2 regions of the Streptomyces xingningensis genome follow, and region 1 is predicted to be linked to the other one. Evidence: riboswitches for the same ligand, from Rfam matches in the RefSeq annotation. Region 1 holds a riboswitch; the other holds the start of a gene.
The links. Region 1 has a riboswitch for cobalamin ahead of nicT (Nickel transporter NicT). Riboswitches for the same ligand answer to the same signal wherever they lie in the genome.
Positions count from the first base shown of each region.

Region 2: linked by a shared signal. The riboswitch ahead of ABCR83_RS21000 (ribonucleoside-diphosphate reductase subunit alpha) and the one ahead of nicT (Nickel transporter NicT) in region 1 are both predicted to bind cobalamin.

Region 1 covers NZ_JBDJPF010000011.1:7,276-16,343, reverse strand. The annotation lists gene ABCR83_RS08410 (helix-turn-helix domain-containing protein) at 1-466, shown strand, start outside; gene ABCR83_RS08405 (hypothetical protein) at 463-1,116, shown strand; gene ABCR83_RS08400 (MAB_1171c family putative transporter) at 1,109-2,320, shown strand; gene ABCR83_RS08395 (cytochrome P450 family protein) at 2,482-3,687, shown strand; gene ABCR83_RS08390 (YIP1 family protein) at 3,797-4,387, opposite strand; gene ABCR83_RS08385 (APC family permease) at 4,450-5,940, opposite strand; cobalamin riboswitch at 6,213-6,427, shown strand; gene nicT (Nickel transporter NicT) at 6,457-7,560, shown strand; gene ABCR83_RS08375 (NAD-dependent epimerase/dehydratase family protein) at 7,645-8,703, shown strand; gene ABCR83_RS08370 (zinc ribbon domain-containing protein) at 8,713-9,068, opposite strand, start outside.
Region 2 covers NZ_JBDJPF010000041.1:13,875-22,942, reverse strand. The annotation lists gene mctP (monocarboxylate uptake permease MctP) at 1-949, shown strand, start outside; gene ABCR83_RS21020 (MMPL family transporter) at 990-3,341, opposite strand; gene ABCR83_RS21015 (DNA-binding protein) at 3,433-3,846, opposite strand; gene ABCR83_RS21010 (CopG family transcriptional regulator) at 3,843-4,106, opposite strand; gene ABCR83_RS21005 (PhzF family phenazine biosynthesis protein) at 4,124-4,819, opposite strand; adenosylcobalamin-variant (AdoCbl-variant) riboswitch at 5,088-5,185, shown strand; gene ABCR83_RS21000 (ribonucleoside-diphosphate reductase subunit alpha) at 5,356-7,755, shown strand; gene ABCR83_RS20995 (ribonucleotide-diphosphate reductase subunit beta) at 7,755-8,768, shown strand; gene ABCR83_RS20990 (hypothetical protein) at 8,821-9,068, opposite strand, start outside.

The DNA of each region.
Region 1 (9,068 bases):
GCCGACCGGGGACCCGGGCAGCCCGCTCGCACAGCGGCTCAACTACCTGTTCGCCAACATGCATCCGCGCGGCGCCCCGTACACCAACGCCCATGTCGCGGAGGAGATCAGCCGGGGCACCGAGGAGTACGGCGGCGTCACGCTCACCGAGCAGTACCTGTCGATGCTGCGCAACGGCAGGCGCGCCAACCCCAGCCCTGATGTGCTGCGCGCGCTGGCCAAGTTCTTCGCCGTGCCCGTCGGCTATCTCCTGGGTGATTTGTCGGCCTCGCAGGCCGCGCGCGTGGAGGAGGAGGTCACCTTCCTCGTCGCCATGCGCGACCAGCGGGTACGGGCGATCGCCCTGCGCTCGGTCGGCCTGCCGCCCGAGGTCCAGGACAGCCTCGGCACGATCATTTCTCAGTTCCGGCAGCAGATGAACCTCCCGTCCGACCCACCCGGCCCCCACGGTGAGGAACGCCCGTGACCGCCGTGGCGGACGACCGGCTCTTCACTTACTGGCGGCGTACCGAGGCCGAGGACGGAGCGGGCATGCGGGTGGGGCGAATACGCCGTCGGTGCAAGCAGCTCATCGCCGGACTCGCACTGCCGGAGACCACCGATCTGCCGGGCCTGTGCATTGTGGTGGCCGGGCGGGTGGGCCGCCCCATCCACCTGGTGCCGATGAGCCTGGACGGCGTGGTCTCCGGCATGACGGCCACCACCGACGACGCCTACTGGATCGTCCATGAGCTCAAGACCTCGCCCTGGCACCAGGTCCACATCGTGCTGCACGAGCTCGGGCACCTGCTGCTCGGCCACGACCAGGACCCGGCCGTCACGGAGAACGCGCTCAAGGTATGGACCCCCTCGGTCGACGTGGCCACGGCCATGCGCCGGCTGGGCCTGACCATGGGCCTGGCCCGGCACCACTGCTACGACGACCTCACCGAGCGCGAGACCGAGATCCTCGGCACCCTCCTGATGGCGAAGGTGGTGCCCCCGCCCCCCGGCCAGGACCTGCCGACGGAAGGGCAGGCGGCCGAGCTCGCCGCATCCCTCGGCCCGGCGCTCCAGCACGTACGCCGGGAAATGCGGCGGCACGGCTCCAACGGGGAGGGCACCGGCGGTGTTTGACGCCCTCTACCTCACCTTCAGCGCCATCACCTGGATCATCGTCGGCTACAAGGCCACCGCCTGGTTCCGCGACCGGCGCAACCTCGACCTGGGCCTGACGGCCCTGATGACCTCGGGCGTCCCGGTCGTCTTCCTGTTCTCCGCGCCCAGCGTCTACCGGGGCTTCGACCGGCTCACCGGGGTGGCCAACCTGGCCATGGTCTTCCTCTATTCGGCCGTGGTGCTGTTCGCCTCGGGCGCCACCGTGCTGCTGCTGCGCTGGACCAGCCGCGGCGACCGGGCGGCACACGACCGCGCCGTCCTGCGGTCCCGGATCGCGGTGGCCGCCGTGCTGGTGACCTGGACCACCGCCATCGTCTGCTTCGCCGTCGGACGCCCCGACGCCGTGGAACACCCCCGCGACTTCAGCACCGCCTACGCCAACGCCCCCGGTGTGCTCGCCTTTCTGATGCTGTATCTGGCCATTTTCGGCACCAGCCTCGCCGGGCTCGGCCTCCTGTGCCCGCGCTACGCCGCCACCCTCGGCCCGTCCTGGCTGTCCAAGGGGCTGCGGACGCTCGCCGCGGGCTGCTGGCTGGGCCTGCTCTACTGCGTCTGCAAGCTGGCGGGCTTCGCGCTCACCCGGGCTGGACACGATGTGTACTGGCTCTCCAACGGCGTGGCCCCGATGAGCGCTTCGGTGGCCGCCCTGCTGGTCCTCCTCGGCTTCTCACTGCCCGCCATCGGCCCCCGGGCCGCGGCCTGGCGCCGGCTGCGCCGGCTGGAGCCGCTGTGGCGGGAGGTCACCGCGCAGGTCCCCGAGGTCACCATCGCCGAGTCCCGCTGGACCGGCCGCTGGCCCTTCGCCGATCTGGAGTGGCGGGCGAACCGGCGGATGGCCGAGATCCGCGACATCCAGCGCGGCGTCAGGCGCCATGTCGAGCCCGCCGCCCTGGAGATCGCCCGCCGCAGGGCGCACACGGCCGCGCTCGACGAGCGCACCCTGGCCGCCGTGGTGGAGGCGGCGGTGCTGCGCCGGGGCCTCGCCAACCAGGCCACCGGACATGTGCCCGTCCCGCACGCGGACAGCGTGGTGGTGACCGTCAGCGCCGACCCGGGCGAGGAGCACGAGCATCTGGCGCGGGTCGCGGATGTCTTCCACGACGGGCTGGTCGATGCGGTGCTCACCGAGCTGCGGGAGCTCGGCGCGGCACGCCGTCCCTAGACGAGGCGGCCCTGGACGGGGGTCACGGCCGCCTGCGACACGGGCCGGCGCCGGGATCCGTACCCCACGTACGGATCCCGGTGCCGCCCGTGCAACCTAACCGATCCGGCGCTTCGGGCCACCGGCGCCCCGTACTGCTCCCTGTCCTACAGTCGGGTCCCATGCAGCCGCAAACACACCCGGACCCCATCGACGTCGCGCCGCTCATCGCCGACCCGCACTCCGCCTACGCCAAGCTCCGGGAAACCGCCCCGGTACACCGCATCACCGGCCCCGACGGCAGGCCCGCCTGGCTGGTGACCCGTTACGAGGACGTCCGCCGGGCACTGGCCGACCCCCGCCTCTCGCTGGACAAGCGCAATGCCCGGCCCGGCAACTACGCCGGATTCGCGCTGCCCCCGGTGCTGGACGCCAACCTCCTGAACATGGATCCGCCGGACCACACCCGGGTGCGCCGCCTGGTGGTCAAGGCGTTCACCCCCGGCCGGGTGGCCAGGCTGCGCGAACCGATCCGCCGGGTCGCCGACCGCCTGCTGGACGCGGTGGCGGCGGACGGCCGGGCGGATCTGATCGCCGACTACGCCGGGCCGCTGCCGGTCATCGTGATCTGCGAACTGCTGGGCGTGCCGGAGGAGCACCGGGTCGACTTCCGGGCCTGGACGGATGCGCTGATCACCCCGGACCGCAGCAGGCCGCACCTGATGAAGGAGGCGGTGGGGCAACTGATGCGGTACTTCACCGAACTGATCGCCCTCAAGCGCGACGAGCCGGGGGACGATCTGCTCTCCGACCTGATCGCGGTGCGCGACGGGGGCGAGGGCGAGGACCGGCTGTCCGAGGACGAACTGACCTCGCTGGCCTTCCTGATCCTCTTCGGCGGCTACGAGAACATCGTCCACCTCATCGGCAACACGGTCCTGGCCCTGCTGGACCACCCGGAACTGCTCCGGGAGTTGCGAATGAATCCGGACGGTCTCGCGGCGGCCATCGAGGAGGTCAACCGGTGGGACGGGCCGGTTCCGCTGGCCATCCGCCGGTTCCCGGTGGAGGACATCGAAATCGGCGGGGTGACCATACCGTCGGGGGAGACCGTGCTGCTCTCGCTGGCCTCGGCCAATCGCGACCCCGCCCGGTTCCCCGATGCCGACCGGCTTGACCTGCGGCGCGATACCTCCGGGCAGCTGGCGCTCGGGCATGGCATCCACTACTGCCTGGGGGCCTCGCTGGGCCGGGCGGAGGCCGAGGCGGCGCTCACCGCGCTGCTGGAGCGCTTCCCGCAGCTGGAACTCGCGGTGCCGCGCGAGGAGCTGAGGTGGCGTCCGACGATCCGTGCGCGTGGCTTGATTTCGCTGCCTGTTCGCTGGTAACCGACAAGGCGAACAGGTTTTTGATGCATAACCCATCCTTGATGAGGTAGAACTGTCTTCGAGCCCGCCCGGTGTGCATCCCCCGTCGCACCGGGCGGGCCTTCGCATCTCACCAGCTGCCGGGCGGGAACTTGAGCAGGGCCACCGCCGCCAGCATCTGGATGCTCACGGCCGCCACGGCCTTGTGGGTGGGCAGGTGGTGCTGACCCCGTATCAGCAAGGTGGCCAGCGCATAGCCGAAGGCCGCCGTGATGCAGGCGGCCGCCCGTACCGGGACGGACGACGCGGACAGCCAGGTGTCCAGGGCGAGGCGGGGCAGGTCGGTCGTCCAGAAGACGAGGACGAACAGGCTGGCGGTGGGCCCGAATCTGCCGTTGCCGCCCAGGCGGCGCGCGATGGCCTGGGTGACCACCCCGAGCAGCAGGCTGGCCAGCAGCATGGCGCCCGATCCGATGGCCATGGCCTCAAGCGCCAGCAGCCGGCTCACCTGCCACTGGGCCCAGAAGGAGTCCTTGGCCAGCGTCCCCAGCGCTCCGCACAGCAGGGACAGGAAGGTGGCCGCCCCCCAGACGCTCCGGTCCCGGGCCTCGTCGAGCATCTCCACGGGCCGGTACCAGAGCCCGAATATCAGCCGGTGCCAGAGCAGTCGGCGCCGCTTGGCGGCGGGGGCGCGGGGGGTGGATGCGGTGGTCAATGGCATGGATGTCGTTTTATCACCGTTCGGCCCGGGCGCGGGCGGCCGGGCCGAACGGTGCCGCGGCGTCAGACCGGCGCGGGCTGCACCGGGCCGGGGTCGGCGTCCGGGTCCGTGTCCGGGGTGACGGTGCGCAGATGCTCCTCGTCGATATCACGGGGCCCGAACGGCCAGGTCTTCTCGTGGCGCGCCCACAGCACAAACGCCAGGAGCCCGGCCCCCACCCAGGCGAGCGACCATTCGATGGGGTGCCTGCCCGGCGAGCTTTTGTCCGCGTAGCCGTAGATGACCAGCCAGCCCACGAGCGCCACCACGCTGGGCAGCGGATAGAGCCACATGCGGTAGGGGCGTCGCAGGGTGGGCTGGCGGCGGCGCAGTACGGTCGCGGCCGCGACCTGGGCGAAGCCCTGCACCAGCACCATCACGGTGATCAGCAGCTGGATGAGGGTCTGCAGATCGGTGTAACGGCCGATGAGGAAGCCCACCGCGCTCATCACTCCCATGGCCAGCAGCCCCAGCACGGGGAAGCGGTGACGCGGGTGCAGAACCGCGAACTGGCGGAAGAACACCCGCTCCCGGGCGGCGTCGAAGGGGATCCGCGAGCCGCCCAGCAGACCGGTGAACATCGAGGCGAAGGCCGTGATCAGGATCAGTACGGTCGCGACGTCCGCGGCGCCCTTGCCCCAGGTCTTCTCCAGCACCACGGAGGCGACCGAGGAGGAGGCCGGGTTGTCCTTGTCGAGCATGTCCTTCCAGTCGACGACGCCCAGGGTGCCGATCTGCAGCAGCAGGTACATGACCATGATGCCGAGGATGGAATAGATGATGGTGCGCGGCAGGACGCGCCCCGGGTCCTTGATCTCGGCGCCCATGTAGGAAGTGGTGTTGTAGCCCCCATAGTCGTAGAAGCCGATGGTGAGCCCCGCGGCGAAGCCGATCCAGAAGCCGCTGGTGGTCAGGTCGAAGGCGTGCGCGGGGTAGTGGAACGCCTGGTGGGCGCTGAAGTGGGTGAAGGAGGCGACGACGACCAGGGCGACCGCCGCGACCATCACGCACCACATGACGACGGTGATCCGCGCGAGATTCTCCACCCGCCCCCACAGCAGGGCGATCACCAGCACCAGGACGCCGAGCCCGGTGAGATCTCCCTGAATCTGTGTCATATCCGGCCAGAGATAGCCGAGATACTGCACAAAGGCGACGACCCCGGTGGACATGGCGAGCGGGAAGTAGAGCATCGCCGACCAGACGAACAGAAACGGCATCAGCTTGCCGGTGCGGTACTGGAACGCCTGCCGCAGATAGACGTAACTGCCGCCCGCACGGGGCAGCGAGGCGCCCAGCTCGGCCCAGATCAGCCCGTCGGCCAAGGCCAGAACGGCACCGGCGATAAAGCCGATGACGGCATGCGGCCCGCCGAAGGCGACCACCATGGCCGGGATGGTGACAAAGGGTCCTATGCCGCACATCTGGCTCATGTTGATGGCGACGCCCTGGAAGAGACCGATGCGGCGGACGAATCCGACTTGCCGCTCGGGCTCGTTGTCCGGATCTGCCATGGCGGTCAACCTCTCCTCGTCGTCTGCTGCACTCGCACTCGTAGCACCGGCTTGCCTGACGCGTCCATCACATGGACGGGGTTGAGCAGCGCGAATGTCCGGTCACCGCCCGAACAGCGCACTGGAGTTCGCCTGTGGGGTGCCGGTGACTCTGGCCGCGTGGCCGGGCGGGCGTCAAGATCTATGCGTCAACTGTGTGCCGGTTGCCCGAACCCTCCTTAAGCGGAACATGACAATCGCCACGTTTCAGCCACGCCTCCGTGATCGAAACGCTAAAGTGGCCCGGCCGTGGTGTTCGGGAAGACCGGTGCAGGCCCTCGCGGGTCCGAGTCCGGAGCGGCCCTCGCCACTGTGATCGGGGAGTCACCGTCCCGTTCCACGCGCCCGGGGCGCATGGAGCCACTGGCCGCAGCCGGCTGCCGGGAAGGCAGGGACGAGTGCGAAGGAACCCGTAAGCCAGGAGACCGGCCACGGCATCTCGAATCGATCCACGAGGTGCTGGAGCGTGATCCGCAGATGACCCTGTCCACCGATACCCCCGGCAGTACGGCCCCCGCCTTCCACTGGCGCCGCGAGGACACCGTACGAACCGCCGGCCTGCTGGCCGTCATAGCCGCCCTGCATGTCCTCGCCTTCGGCGTGCTCTTCCTGCTCATCGTCCCCAACCACTACAAGGTGGGTTCCGATGTCTACGGCATCGGACTCGGCGTCACCGCCTACACCCTCGGCATGCGGCACGCCTTCGACGCCGACCACATAGCCGCCATCGACAACACCACCCGCAAGCTGATGGCCGACGGCAAACGCCCGGTCTCGGTCGGCTTCTGGTTCGCGCTCGGCCACTCCAGCGTCGTCATCGCCATGGCCGCCCTGGTCGTCGGCGGAACCCAGCTGGCCGGGAAGCTGATGGACGAGAACTCCACCACCCACCAGACCCTCGGGGTGGTCGGCACCTCCGTCTCCGGCGGCTTCCTCTACCTCATCGCCGCACTCAACCTCATCGCCCTCGCCGGCATCCTGCGCATCTTCCGCGCCATGCGCGAGGGCCGCTACAACGAGGCCGAGCTTGAACAGCAGCTGGATTCACGGGGCTTCATGAACCGCATCCTCGGCCGCTTCACCCGCTCCATCACCCGCCCCGGCCAGATGTACCCGCTGGGCTTCCTCTTCGGCCTCGGCTTCGACACCGCCACCGAGGTCACCCTGATGGTGATGGCCGGCAGCGGCGCCGCCGCCGGACTGCCCTGGTACGCGATCCTGTGCCTGCCCCTGCTGTTCGCCGCCGGGATGAGCCTGTTCGACACCCTCGACGGCACCTTTATGAACTTCGCCTACCAGTGGGCGTTCTCCAACCCCGTCCGCAAGGTCTACTACAACCTCACCATCACCGGCCTGTCGATCGCCGTCGCCTTCCTCATCGGCACCATCGAACTCGTCGGCGTCCTGCACGAGAAGCTCGACCTGACGGACCCGGTCACCGGCTGGATCTCCTCGCTCGACCTGGACAACGTCGGCTTTGTCATCGTCGGCCTGTTCGTGGTGGTGTGGGCCCTCGCCCTCGCCTACTGGCGCTTCGCCAAGGTCGAACAACGCTGGGCGGCCCGCGCCGCCGAGAGCTGACGGGAAGCCGACGGGTCTTACGGACCGGTGACATGACCCCGCGCGACCCACCACACCGGCGGCCCGGCCCCTAACGTCGGCCCCATGCGCGTACTCGTCACCGGAGGCGCGGGCTTCATCGGCTCGCACATCACCGACACCCTCACCGCACAAGGGCAGGAGCCCGTCGTCCTCGACGCGCTCCTGCCCACCGCCCACCCACAGGCACCACCCCGCCCCCAGGGCGTCGAGTGGATCGACGCCGACCTCCGCGACCAGGCGGCCCTCACCCGCGCCCTGCGCGGCATCGACGCCGTCTGCCACCAGGCCGCCATGGTCGGCCTCGGCAAGGACTTCGCCGACGCGCCCGCCTATGTGGGCTGCAATGACCTCGGCACGGCCGTCCTGCTCGCCGCCATGGCCGAGACGGGCGTACGCTCCCTCGTCCTGGCCGGCTCGATGGTCATCTACGGCGAGGGCCACTACCAGTGCCCCGCCCACGGCCCGGTACGCCCCGGCCCGCGCACCGCCACCGACCTGTCGGCGGGCCGCTTCGAACCACTCTGCCCGCACTGCGCCAGGGAGTTGGCCCCCGGCCTGGTCGACGAGGACGCACCGGCCGACCCCCGCAATGTCTACGCCGCCACCAAGCTGGCCCAGGAACACCTGGTCGCCGCCTGGGCCCGCGCCACCGGCGGCCGCGCCGTGTCGCTGCGCTACCACAATGTCTACGGCCCCGGAATGCCCCGCGACACCCCCTACGCGGGCGTCGCCTCCTTCTTCCGCTCCTCCCTCGCGCGCGGCGAGGCCCCGCGCGTCTTCGAAGACGGCGGCCAGCGCCGGGACTTCATCCAGGTACGCGACGTGGCCACCGCGAACGCGCTCGCCCTGGAGGCGCTCCCCGACCGCGCACCGGGCACCCTGCGCCCGTACAACTGCGGCAGCGGCGACCCGCACACCATCGCCGAGATGGCCACCGCCCTGGCCACCGCCCACGGCGGACCCGCACCCGTGGTGACGGGGGAGTACCGCCTCGGCGACGTCCGCCACATCACCGCCGACTCAGGGCGGCTGCGCCGGGAACTGGGCTGGCGCCCCGAGACCGAATTCAGCACGGGCATGGCCGAGTTCGCGCACACGCCACAACGTGGCCGTCCGGCGTAGGCCCGCGGGCTACTGCCGCTGCCCGCAGCCGGAGCAGAAGGCCGCCCCGTCCAGCAGCGGCGCCCGGCACCCGGCGCACACCGCCTGCTGCGCCAACTGGTGGCCACAGCCCGGACAGAACCGCCCGCCATGCGTCTCGGCACGGCACCGAGGGCAGACCAACTGCCGGGGAGTCAGCGCATCCTGCTCCTCCCCCCGCCGCTGCCCCTCGTCATAGGCGCGCCGCGCCACCTGGTCGTTGAGCCCCTGCTGCCGGGCCGCCATCATCTCGCCCGCGGTATCGGGGGCGCAGTGCAGACAGAGCCCCTGCCCGGAGTTCCAGCAGCGGCCGCAGACATACGAGGCGCAGCGCGCACAGCGGTTGA
Region 2 (9,068 bases), on a different contig from region 1:
CTTCGCCAAGGCGGGTCACGCCTACGCGACCGTCGGTCCGTCCGGCAAACCGCGTGGCTCGCTCATCACGGGCCCGGACGCCCAGTGGGCGTATGCGACGCTCGCCCTCGGTTCGGCGATGGCGCTGTTTCTCTATCCGCACTCGGTGACGGCCGTGCTCTCCAGCCGGAGCCGGAACGTCATCCGGCGCAACACCACGATTCTGCCGCTGTATTCGCTGATGCTGGGACTGCTGGCGATGCTCGGCTTTATGGCCATCGCGGCCGGAATCAAGGTGAAGAACGGGCAGTTGGCGATTCCGGAGCTGTTCGCCAAGATGTTCCCGGACTGGTTCACCGGTGTGGCCTTCGCGGCGATCGGCATCGGGGCGCTGGTGCCGGCCGCCATCATGTCGATCGCGGCCGCGAATCTCTTCACCCGCAATATCTACAAGGACTTCCTCCGGCCGGATGCCTCGCCCGCGCACGAGGCCAAGGTGTCCAAGCTGGCCTCGCTGCTGGTGAAGGTCGGGGCGCTGGTGTTCGTCCTCACCATGGACAAGACGGTGGCGATCAACTTCCAGCTGCTGGGCGGTATCTGGATCCTCCAGACCGTGCCCGCGCTGGTGGGCGGGCTCTTCACCCGCTGGTTCCACCGGTGGGCGCTGCTCGCGGGCTGGGCGGTCGGCATGGGTTACGGGACATGGCGGGCGTATGAGACGCCGAGCGCCACCCAGGATCACTTCGGCAACACCAACCTGATCCCGTTCATCGGGGAGAAGGGATACATAGGGCTGACCGCATTTGTGCTGAATGTGGTGACGGTCGTGGTGCTGACGGTCGTCCTCAAGGCGGTCAAGGCCCCCGACGGGGTGGACGAGACCACCGCGGAGGACTACACGGCGGACGCGGGCGAGCCGGGTGTCAGCGCCGGACTCCCGCCCGCCACGGCGGGTGCCGGCGGGCATTGAGTCCGGCCGTGCCGGAGCGGGCGGCACCGGGGGTGGTCGCTCAGCCGGGCCGGTCGCCCCGGCCGACGAGTTCGTCCGCCGTCGCGGACGCGGGCTCCGGGACCCGGCGGGCGGTGCCGCGCCCCGGCGCGGGCCACCAGTTGGCGCTGCCCACCAGGGACATCACGGCGGGCACCAGCAGGGCACGCACCAGGGTGCAGTCGAGCACGACCGCCACCGCGAGGCCGAAGCCGATGAGCTGGAGCATGATGAGGTCGCAGAGGGCGAGGGAGGCCATCACCACGGCGAAGACCAGGGCGGCGGATGTGAAGAGCCGCCCGGTGCGCTGCAGACCGGCGGCGACGGCGAGTTGGGTCGGGGTGCCCCGGCGGTGTTCCTCGAGGATGCGGGAGAGCAGGAAGACCTCGTAGTCCATGGAGAGCCCGAACGCGGTGCAGAACATCACCGCCGGGATGACCACATCCATGGCGGCGGGTCCGTGCATCGGGCCGATCAGCGCCTCCAGCAGGCCCTGTTGGAAGACGGCGACGATGATGCCGAAGGTCGCCGCCAGGCTGAGCGCGTTCAGCAGCACGGCCTTGACCGGCACCAGCACGCTGCGGGTGTAGCCGAACAGCAGCAGGAGGGTGAGCGCCACGGTGAGCAGGACGGCGGTGGGCATCGGGGCGGTCAGGGCGTCCTCGGTGTCGGTGAGGCGGGCGCCGGGGCCACCGACCAGGGCCGGGGCGGGGGCGGGTACCGCCCTCAGCCGCTCGGTCAGTTGGCGGCCGTCGGGGGACAGCGGGGAATCCGTGCTGGGGGTGACGCTCAGCCAGGTCCCGGCCGGGCCGGTGAACTCGCGTGCCGAGGGGCCCGCGTTGGCGGTGAGTTGCCCGCCGCGATAGACGCCGGTGGCGGTCTCCACCTGCCGTACGCCCGGGAGCAGGGACAGGCGGGCGGCGTAGGAGTGCACGGCGGCCTGGTGGTAGCCGGCGCGGAGGTTCGACGGCGCGTCCAGCGGGGGCGGGAGGGCGACATGGACATCGGGCAGCACCACGGCCGCCGCGCCCGTCTCCCCGGGGAAGTCCGTGCGCAGCCGGTGCGAGGCCCGGGCGACCGGCGAGGAGGCCGGCAGGATGCGGTCGTCGTACATGCCGAATCGTGCGTCGAGGCCCGGCGCCGCCAGGACGCCGAGCAGGAGCAGCGTGCCGAGGGCGACCAGCGCGGGTCTCCGGGTCACCCAGATCGCCAGCCGGTACCAGCGGCCTTCGGCCAGCGGGCGAGGGGTGTCGCGGCGCCAACGGGAGAAGATGTCCCAGCGGTTGACCCGCTCCCCCAGCAGCACCAGCAGCGCGGGCAGCACCAGGAACGCCCCGGCGGCCGAGCAGATCGCGACGGCGGCGCCGCCGAGTGCCAGGGAGCGGGTGAGCGGAAGCGGGAAGACCATCAGCGCGCCCAGGGTGGCCGCGACGGTCGTCGCGGAGAAGGCGACGGCACGCCCGGCGGTCCGCATCGTATTGCGGGCCGCGGTGACCGGCGTTGCCCCGGTGGCGAGTTCCTCGCGGTAGCGGCTGACGATGAGCAGGCAGTAGTCGACGGCGAGGCCGAAGCCGAGTGCGGTGGCAATGTTCAGGACGAACATCGACACCGTCATCACCTCGCTGAGCGCGCGCAGCAGGGCGGTCGTGGCGACCACGGCGAAGGCGCCGACCGCGACCGGCAGCAGGGCTGCCACCAGGCTGCCGAAGACCCACAGCAGGATGAGCAGGACCAACGGGGCCACCAGGAGTTCGGCGACCATGGCGCCTTGGGTGCTGAGGCGTTCCATCTCGGAGAAGAGCGCGGTCTCACCGGCGACCGAGATCTTCAGTGGTCCGGCCCGGCCGGTTTCGCGGGTGGTCACCGCCTTGCTCGCGGCGCGAACGGCGCGCTCGTCGCCGTCGAAGCGCACGGCGACGACGGCGCTGTGCCGGTCGTGGCCGCGCAGTTCGGCCGGGTGGTGCGGCCAGTAGCCGCGCACCCAGGCGACCTGCCGGCCGGCGGTGAGACGGGCCGTCAGTTCATGGCCGGCCCGTTCGGCTTCGGGTGCGTCGATGGAGCCCTTGGCGGTGGCGAGCAGCAACAGGTGGGGCTGCCCGGCGGCAAAGCGGTCGGCCAGGAAGGTGTCGGCCCTGGTGGACTCGGCGTGGGCGGGGGTCCAGCCGCCGGGCGCCAGCCGGTCGCCGACCCCGCGGCCGCCGATCGCGGCCGCCAGGGCGACCAGGCACAGCAGGAGGAGGGTGCGCAGGGCGCGGCGGGGCGTGCCATGGAGGGTCCTGCTCAGGGAGGACCGGCGGTACGGGAGGGGCATCACATGGGCGTCCTTCGCGGGGTCGGACGGGGCCAGGAAGCGCGCATTCCGCAGAATAGTCACATAACGTAAAAAAGCGAATACGTTAGGCCATCGGAGCGCGTCGCCGGGCCGAGCTCGGACGCCGGGCCGGGAGCGTCCTCCATCCGCGGAGTCAGATCTTGACGACGGTGATCCGTCCGCCGCAGAGAGCGCTCAGGTCTTCCGGGTCCGAGGTGAGAACGGTGACGGGGCCGGGAGCCGCAAGAACCGTGGCACAAAGCATGGCGTCGATCGCGTACTTGTGCCCGTGCAGCCCCGCATCACCGAGCAGTGCTGTCGCGTGACGGGCGATGGGCTCCGTGACCGGCTCGACGACGATACGGGACAACGCCCATTCCAGAGCCGGGCGTTTGATCCTCGGGTGGACGACCTCGACGATGGTGGCGGCACTTGTGATCACGCGCATGTCGTCCGCGCGCGCCAGGGCGAGCCAGCCGGTGACGTCACGGTCACGCAGCACCGCCTTCGCCAAGCCCTCGCTGTCCAGAGCCAGGGTGCCGCCCGGCACGGCGGGAGAACGCGTCATGCCGCGTCCGTCTCCGAGTGGCGCTGCCGCTCGCGGGCGCGCTGGAGTTGGTCGCGCTTGGCCTGGATCTCTTCTTCGCCGATGGGCCCGTGCTCGGCTTCGGCTACCGAGATGAGCTCGTTGAGGTTGTCGCGCTCGATCTGACGAGCGACCGCAGCGGCAACATAGGCGGACAGCCCCGAGGGGCCGCTGCGGGCGCGGGCGGCTTCCGCGATGTCCCGGGGCATGGTGATCGAGTACTTTTGGGTAGGCTCGCTCATGCTCCTTATGCTACCTCTTACACTCCGACATCCGGCCGGTCAGGCGCGCGTTCTGCATCGCCGACCCGTCCCCCGACCGCCACCAGGCCGTCCCCCTCGAACCGGGTGAGGATCTGCGAGCCGGACCCCTGACGGATGTCCAGCGACCGCCCCAGCTGCGCGGTCAGCACGATCGCCGCGGCGCCCGTCGCCTCGTCCTCCACGATGTCGTCCCCGCGCCGGGGAAAGCCCCGGGCCCGGACGACGCCCCCGGCCTCGTCCAGCCAGGCCCAGGCGTAGAGCCAGCCCTCGCCCGGCGGCGGGGCGGGCAGGGCGTCCACCTCGGCGGCCGTGGCGAACCGTTGGGTACGCCGCCCGGAGGCCCACTCGGCGCGGACGCGGATCCAGGTGACGTCGCCCTCGGCCCAGGCCGGTACCTCACCGGCCGGCGGCCGGAGCACCTGCACGGCGTGGCCGTACCGCTGCCGCAGCAGCCAGGCGGCACCGATCAGCGGGTGCCCGCCGAAGGCGAGACGGGCACTCGGCAGGTAAATGTCCATTTCGCCCCGGTCCGGGTCGTCGATGAACACCGTCTCGCTGAACCCCAGTTGGGCAGCCAGGCGCTGCCGCCCGGCCGGGCCGGGCACGGCGGATCCGTCGTACACCACACCGAGCGGATTGCCGCCCGCGCCCTCCGGGCCGACGAATACCCGCACCACCTCGTGATCGGCCATGGCCCGATTCAACCACCGCGTGACAAGGGTCACGCGCCGGGGACCCGGCGGGCAACCCCCTCGGAAGACGGGTGCGTTGCCCGCCCCCCAGGGCGCCCTTGCAGGCGCCCTGGGGGCCCTGAGGGGCTGTGAGGCCCCCGCGGCACCCACCCCGGCCGCGCCCGCCCAAGCCACCCGCTACGCCCCGCCCATGGGCGCAGTATCGCGTTCCCGGCACTAGATGTGGGGGCGCATGCGATCACCGGCACTAGATGTATGCTCGTCCTCGCTGTCGCCGCAGGGGAATCCGGTGAAAATCCAGAACTGTCCCGCAACGGTGAATGTATGCGCATTTGTGCATGCGGAAGTCCGAGGACCTGCCGACGGCGCGCCCATGTCCGAGCCGCTCCGGCCCGGCCGTCGGGCGTCGAATACGTCCGGGCCTCGCGGGTTGGGCCGAGGGACGCTGCGCGCATGCCGTCAGGCGATCAGGCATGCCCGTATGCGACCGTCGCGCGCACCCGCCCGGCCCCCAGCCGAGCGAGGGAGAGCCACACGTGACCATCGCGCCCGCCGATCCGGTGTCAGGTCCCGTCCCAGCGACGTCGGAAGCGACCGGCGGTCCCGGGACCGCGCTGCTGCGCACCCTGACCGAACTCACCGCCGATCTGCCCGCCACCGACCCCGGCAAGGTCGCGGCCGCCGCGCTGCGCGGCCGGCACCCCGGCTCCGACGAGGCCGAACTCCGGTCGCTGGCCACCGAGGCCGCGGCCGGGCTGATCGCGGAGGAGCCCGAGTACTCCCGGCTCGCCGCCCGGCTGCTCACCCGCGCCATCGCCGAGGAGGCGGCCGGACAGGGGGCGGCCTCCTTCTCCGCCTCGGTCGCGGTCGGGCACCGCGAGGGCCTGATCGCGGACGGGACCGCGGAGTTTGTGCGGACGCACGCCGAGCGACTCGACGGGCTGGTGGATTCCGCGCTGGCCGAAGGCGCCGACGACCGCTTCGGCTACTTCGGGCTGCGCACCCTGCACAGCCGTTACCTGCTCCGGCACCCGATCACCCGCGATGTGATCGAGACCCCGCAGCACTTCCTGCTGCGGGTGGCCTGTGGCCTGGCCGAGGACCACTCGGAGCGGGCACTGGCGGACGTCGCCGAGCTGTACCGGCTGACCAGCACGCTCTCCTATCTGCCCTCCTCCCCCACGCTCTTCAACTCCGGCACCAGGCACCCGCAGATGTCCTCCTGCTATCTGCTGGACTCGCCGCTGGACCAGCTGGACTCGATCTACGACCGCTACCACCAGGTGGCCCGGCTGTCCAAGCACGCGGGCGGCATCGGACTGTCGTACTCCCGCATCCGCTCACGCGGTTCGCTGATCCGGGGCACCAACGGGCACTCCAACGGCATCGTGCCGTTCCTGCGCACACTGGACGCCTCCGTCGCGGCCGTCAACCAGGGGGGCAGGCGCAAGGGCGCGGCCTGTGTCTACCTGGAGACCTGGCACGCGGACCTCGAGGAGTTCCTGGAACTGCGGGACAACACGGGCGAAGAGGCCCGCCGCACCCACAACCTCAACATCGCGCACTGGATCCCGGACGAGTTCATGCGCCGGGTCGAGGCGGACGCCGACTGGTCGCTGTTCTCCCCGGTGGACGCGCCGGACCTGGTCGACCTCTACGGTGCCGAGTTCGACACCGCGTACCGGAAGTACGAGGCCGAGGGCAAGGCCGTCAAGTCCATCCCGGCGCGGGTGCTCTACGCGCGGATGATGCGCACCCTCGCGCAGACCGGCAACGGCTGGATGACCTTCAAGGACGCCGCCAACCGCACCGCCAACCAGACCGCCGAGCCCGGCCGGGTCGTCCACTCGTCCAATCTCTGCACGGAGATCCTCGAGGTGACGGACGACGGCGAGACGGCGGTCTGCAACCTGGGTTCGGTCAACCTCGCCGCGCATCTCGGTGACAGCGGCGAGCTGGACTGGGAGCGGCTGGACCGCACCGTCCGTACCGCCGTGACCTTCCTCGACCGCGTGGTGGACATCAACTACTACCCGACCGAGCAGGCGGGCGCCTCCAACTCCCGCTGGCGGCCGGTCGGTCTGGGCCTGATGGGCCTGCAGGATGTGTTCTTCCGGCTGCGGCTGCCCTTCGACTCGCCCGAGGCGACGGCGCTCTCCACCCGGATCTCCGAGCGCATCATGCTCGCCGCGTACGAGGCCTCCGCCGACCTGGCCGAGCGGCACGGCCCGCACCCGGCCTGGTCCGCGACCCGGACCGCGCGCGGAGTGCTGCACCCCGACCACTACCCCAACGCCGAGCCCCGCTGGGCGGACCGCTGGGCGGCGCTGCGCACCCGGATCGCCTCGGTGGGCATGCGCAACTCGCTGCTGCTGGCGATCGCTCCCACGGCGACCATCGCGTCGATCGCGGGCGTGTACGAGTGCATCGAGCCGCAGGTCTCCAACCTCTTCAAGCGCGAGACGCTCAGCGGCGAGTTCCTCCAGGTCAACACCTACCTGGTGGAGGACCTGAAGAAGCTCGGTGTCTGGGACCGCACCACGCGGGACGCCCTGACGGACGCCAACGGCTCGATCCAGGAGATGAACTGGATCCCGCAGGAGGTGCGCGATCTCTACCGCACCGCCTGGGAGATCCCGCAGCGCGCCCTGATCGACATGGCCGCGGCCCGTACCCCCTACCTGGACCAGAGCCAGTCGCTGAACCTCTTCATGGCCTCGCCCACCATCGGCAAGCTCAGCTCGATGTACGCCTACGCCTGGAAGCAGGGCATCAAGACGACGTACTACCTGCGTTCGCGCCCGGCGACCCGGATCGCCCGCGCGGCCTCGTCAGCCTCCTCCGCCGCCCCCGTCCCCGTCCAGCAGGCCGCGCCCGACGCGGACGCCATCGCCTGCTCCCTTGAGAACCCCGAGTCCTGCGAGGCCTGCCAGTAATGAGTGCCGAGAACAAGAACCTGCTCGACCCCGGCTTCGAGCTGACGCTGCGTCCGATGCGGTACCCGGACTTCTACGACCGCTACCGTGACGCGATCAAGAACACCTGGACCGTGGAGGAGGTCGACCTCCACTCCGACGTGGCCGACCTCGCCAAACTCTCCCCGGGCGAGCAGCACATGATCGGCCGTCTGGTCGCGTTCTTCGCGACGGGCGACTCGATCGTGGCCAACAACCTGGTGCTGACGCTGTACAAGCACATCAACTCCCCCGAGGCGCGGCTGTACTTGTCGCGGCAGCTGTTCGAGGAGGCCGTGCACGTCCAGTTCTATCTGACGCTGCTGGACACCTACCTCCCCGACCCGGACGACCGCGCCGCCGCCTTCGCGGCCGTGGAGAACATCCCGTCCATCCGGGAAAAGGCCCAGTTCTGCTTCAAGTGGATGGATTCGGTAGAGAAGATCGACCGGCTGGAGACCAAGGCCGACCGCCGCCGCTTCCTGCTCAACCTGATCTGCTTCGCGGCGTGCATCGAGGGGCTGTTCTTCTACGGCGCGTTCGCCTATGTCTACTGGTTCCGCTCGCGGGGCCTGCTGCACGGTCTGGCGACCGGCACCAACTGGGTGTTCCGCGACGAGACCATGCACATGAACTTCGCGTTCGAGGTGGTGGACACCGTCCGCCGGGAGGAGCCCGAACTCTTTGACGACGAGCTCCAACAGCAGGTCACCGACATGCTGAAGGAGGCGGTCGAGGCGGAGCTGCAGTTCGGCCGCGACCTGTGCGGGGACGGGCTGCCGGGCATGAACACCGAGTCGATGCGCGAGTATCTGCAGTGCGTGGCCGACCAGCGGCTGCAGCGGCTGGGCTTCGCTCCGGTCTATGGCTCGGAGAACCCGTTCTCCTTCATGGAGCTGCAGAATGTGCAGGAGCTGACCAACTTCTTCGAGCGGCGGGCGTCCGCGTACCAGGTCGCGGTGGAAGGTTCGGTCTCGTTCGACGACGAGTTCTAGCCCGTTCCCTCGCCCCGCCGCCGGAATCGGTTCCGGCGGCGGGGCTGCCTGTTCATTCCTCTTCGTCTTCTTCCTCTTCCGAGGGATCCACCGGGGCATGGTTGTAGAGGATGTTCTGCAACTCGATGGCTCTTGTGTGGAGCTTCGTCCACTCCTCGTGGGATCCCATGGGGTGCAAGGTCCCCGATTCCTCTCCCAGGGCCAACAGCCTCTCCAAGCTCCGTCGTGCCGACTCGAGCCGCGAGTCGAGAGAACGCCGCTCGTCCACCAGTTGCTCGGGAAGGGACTTCTTGGTTCCGG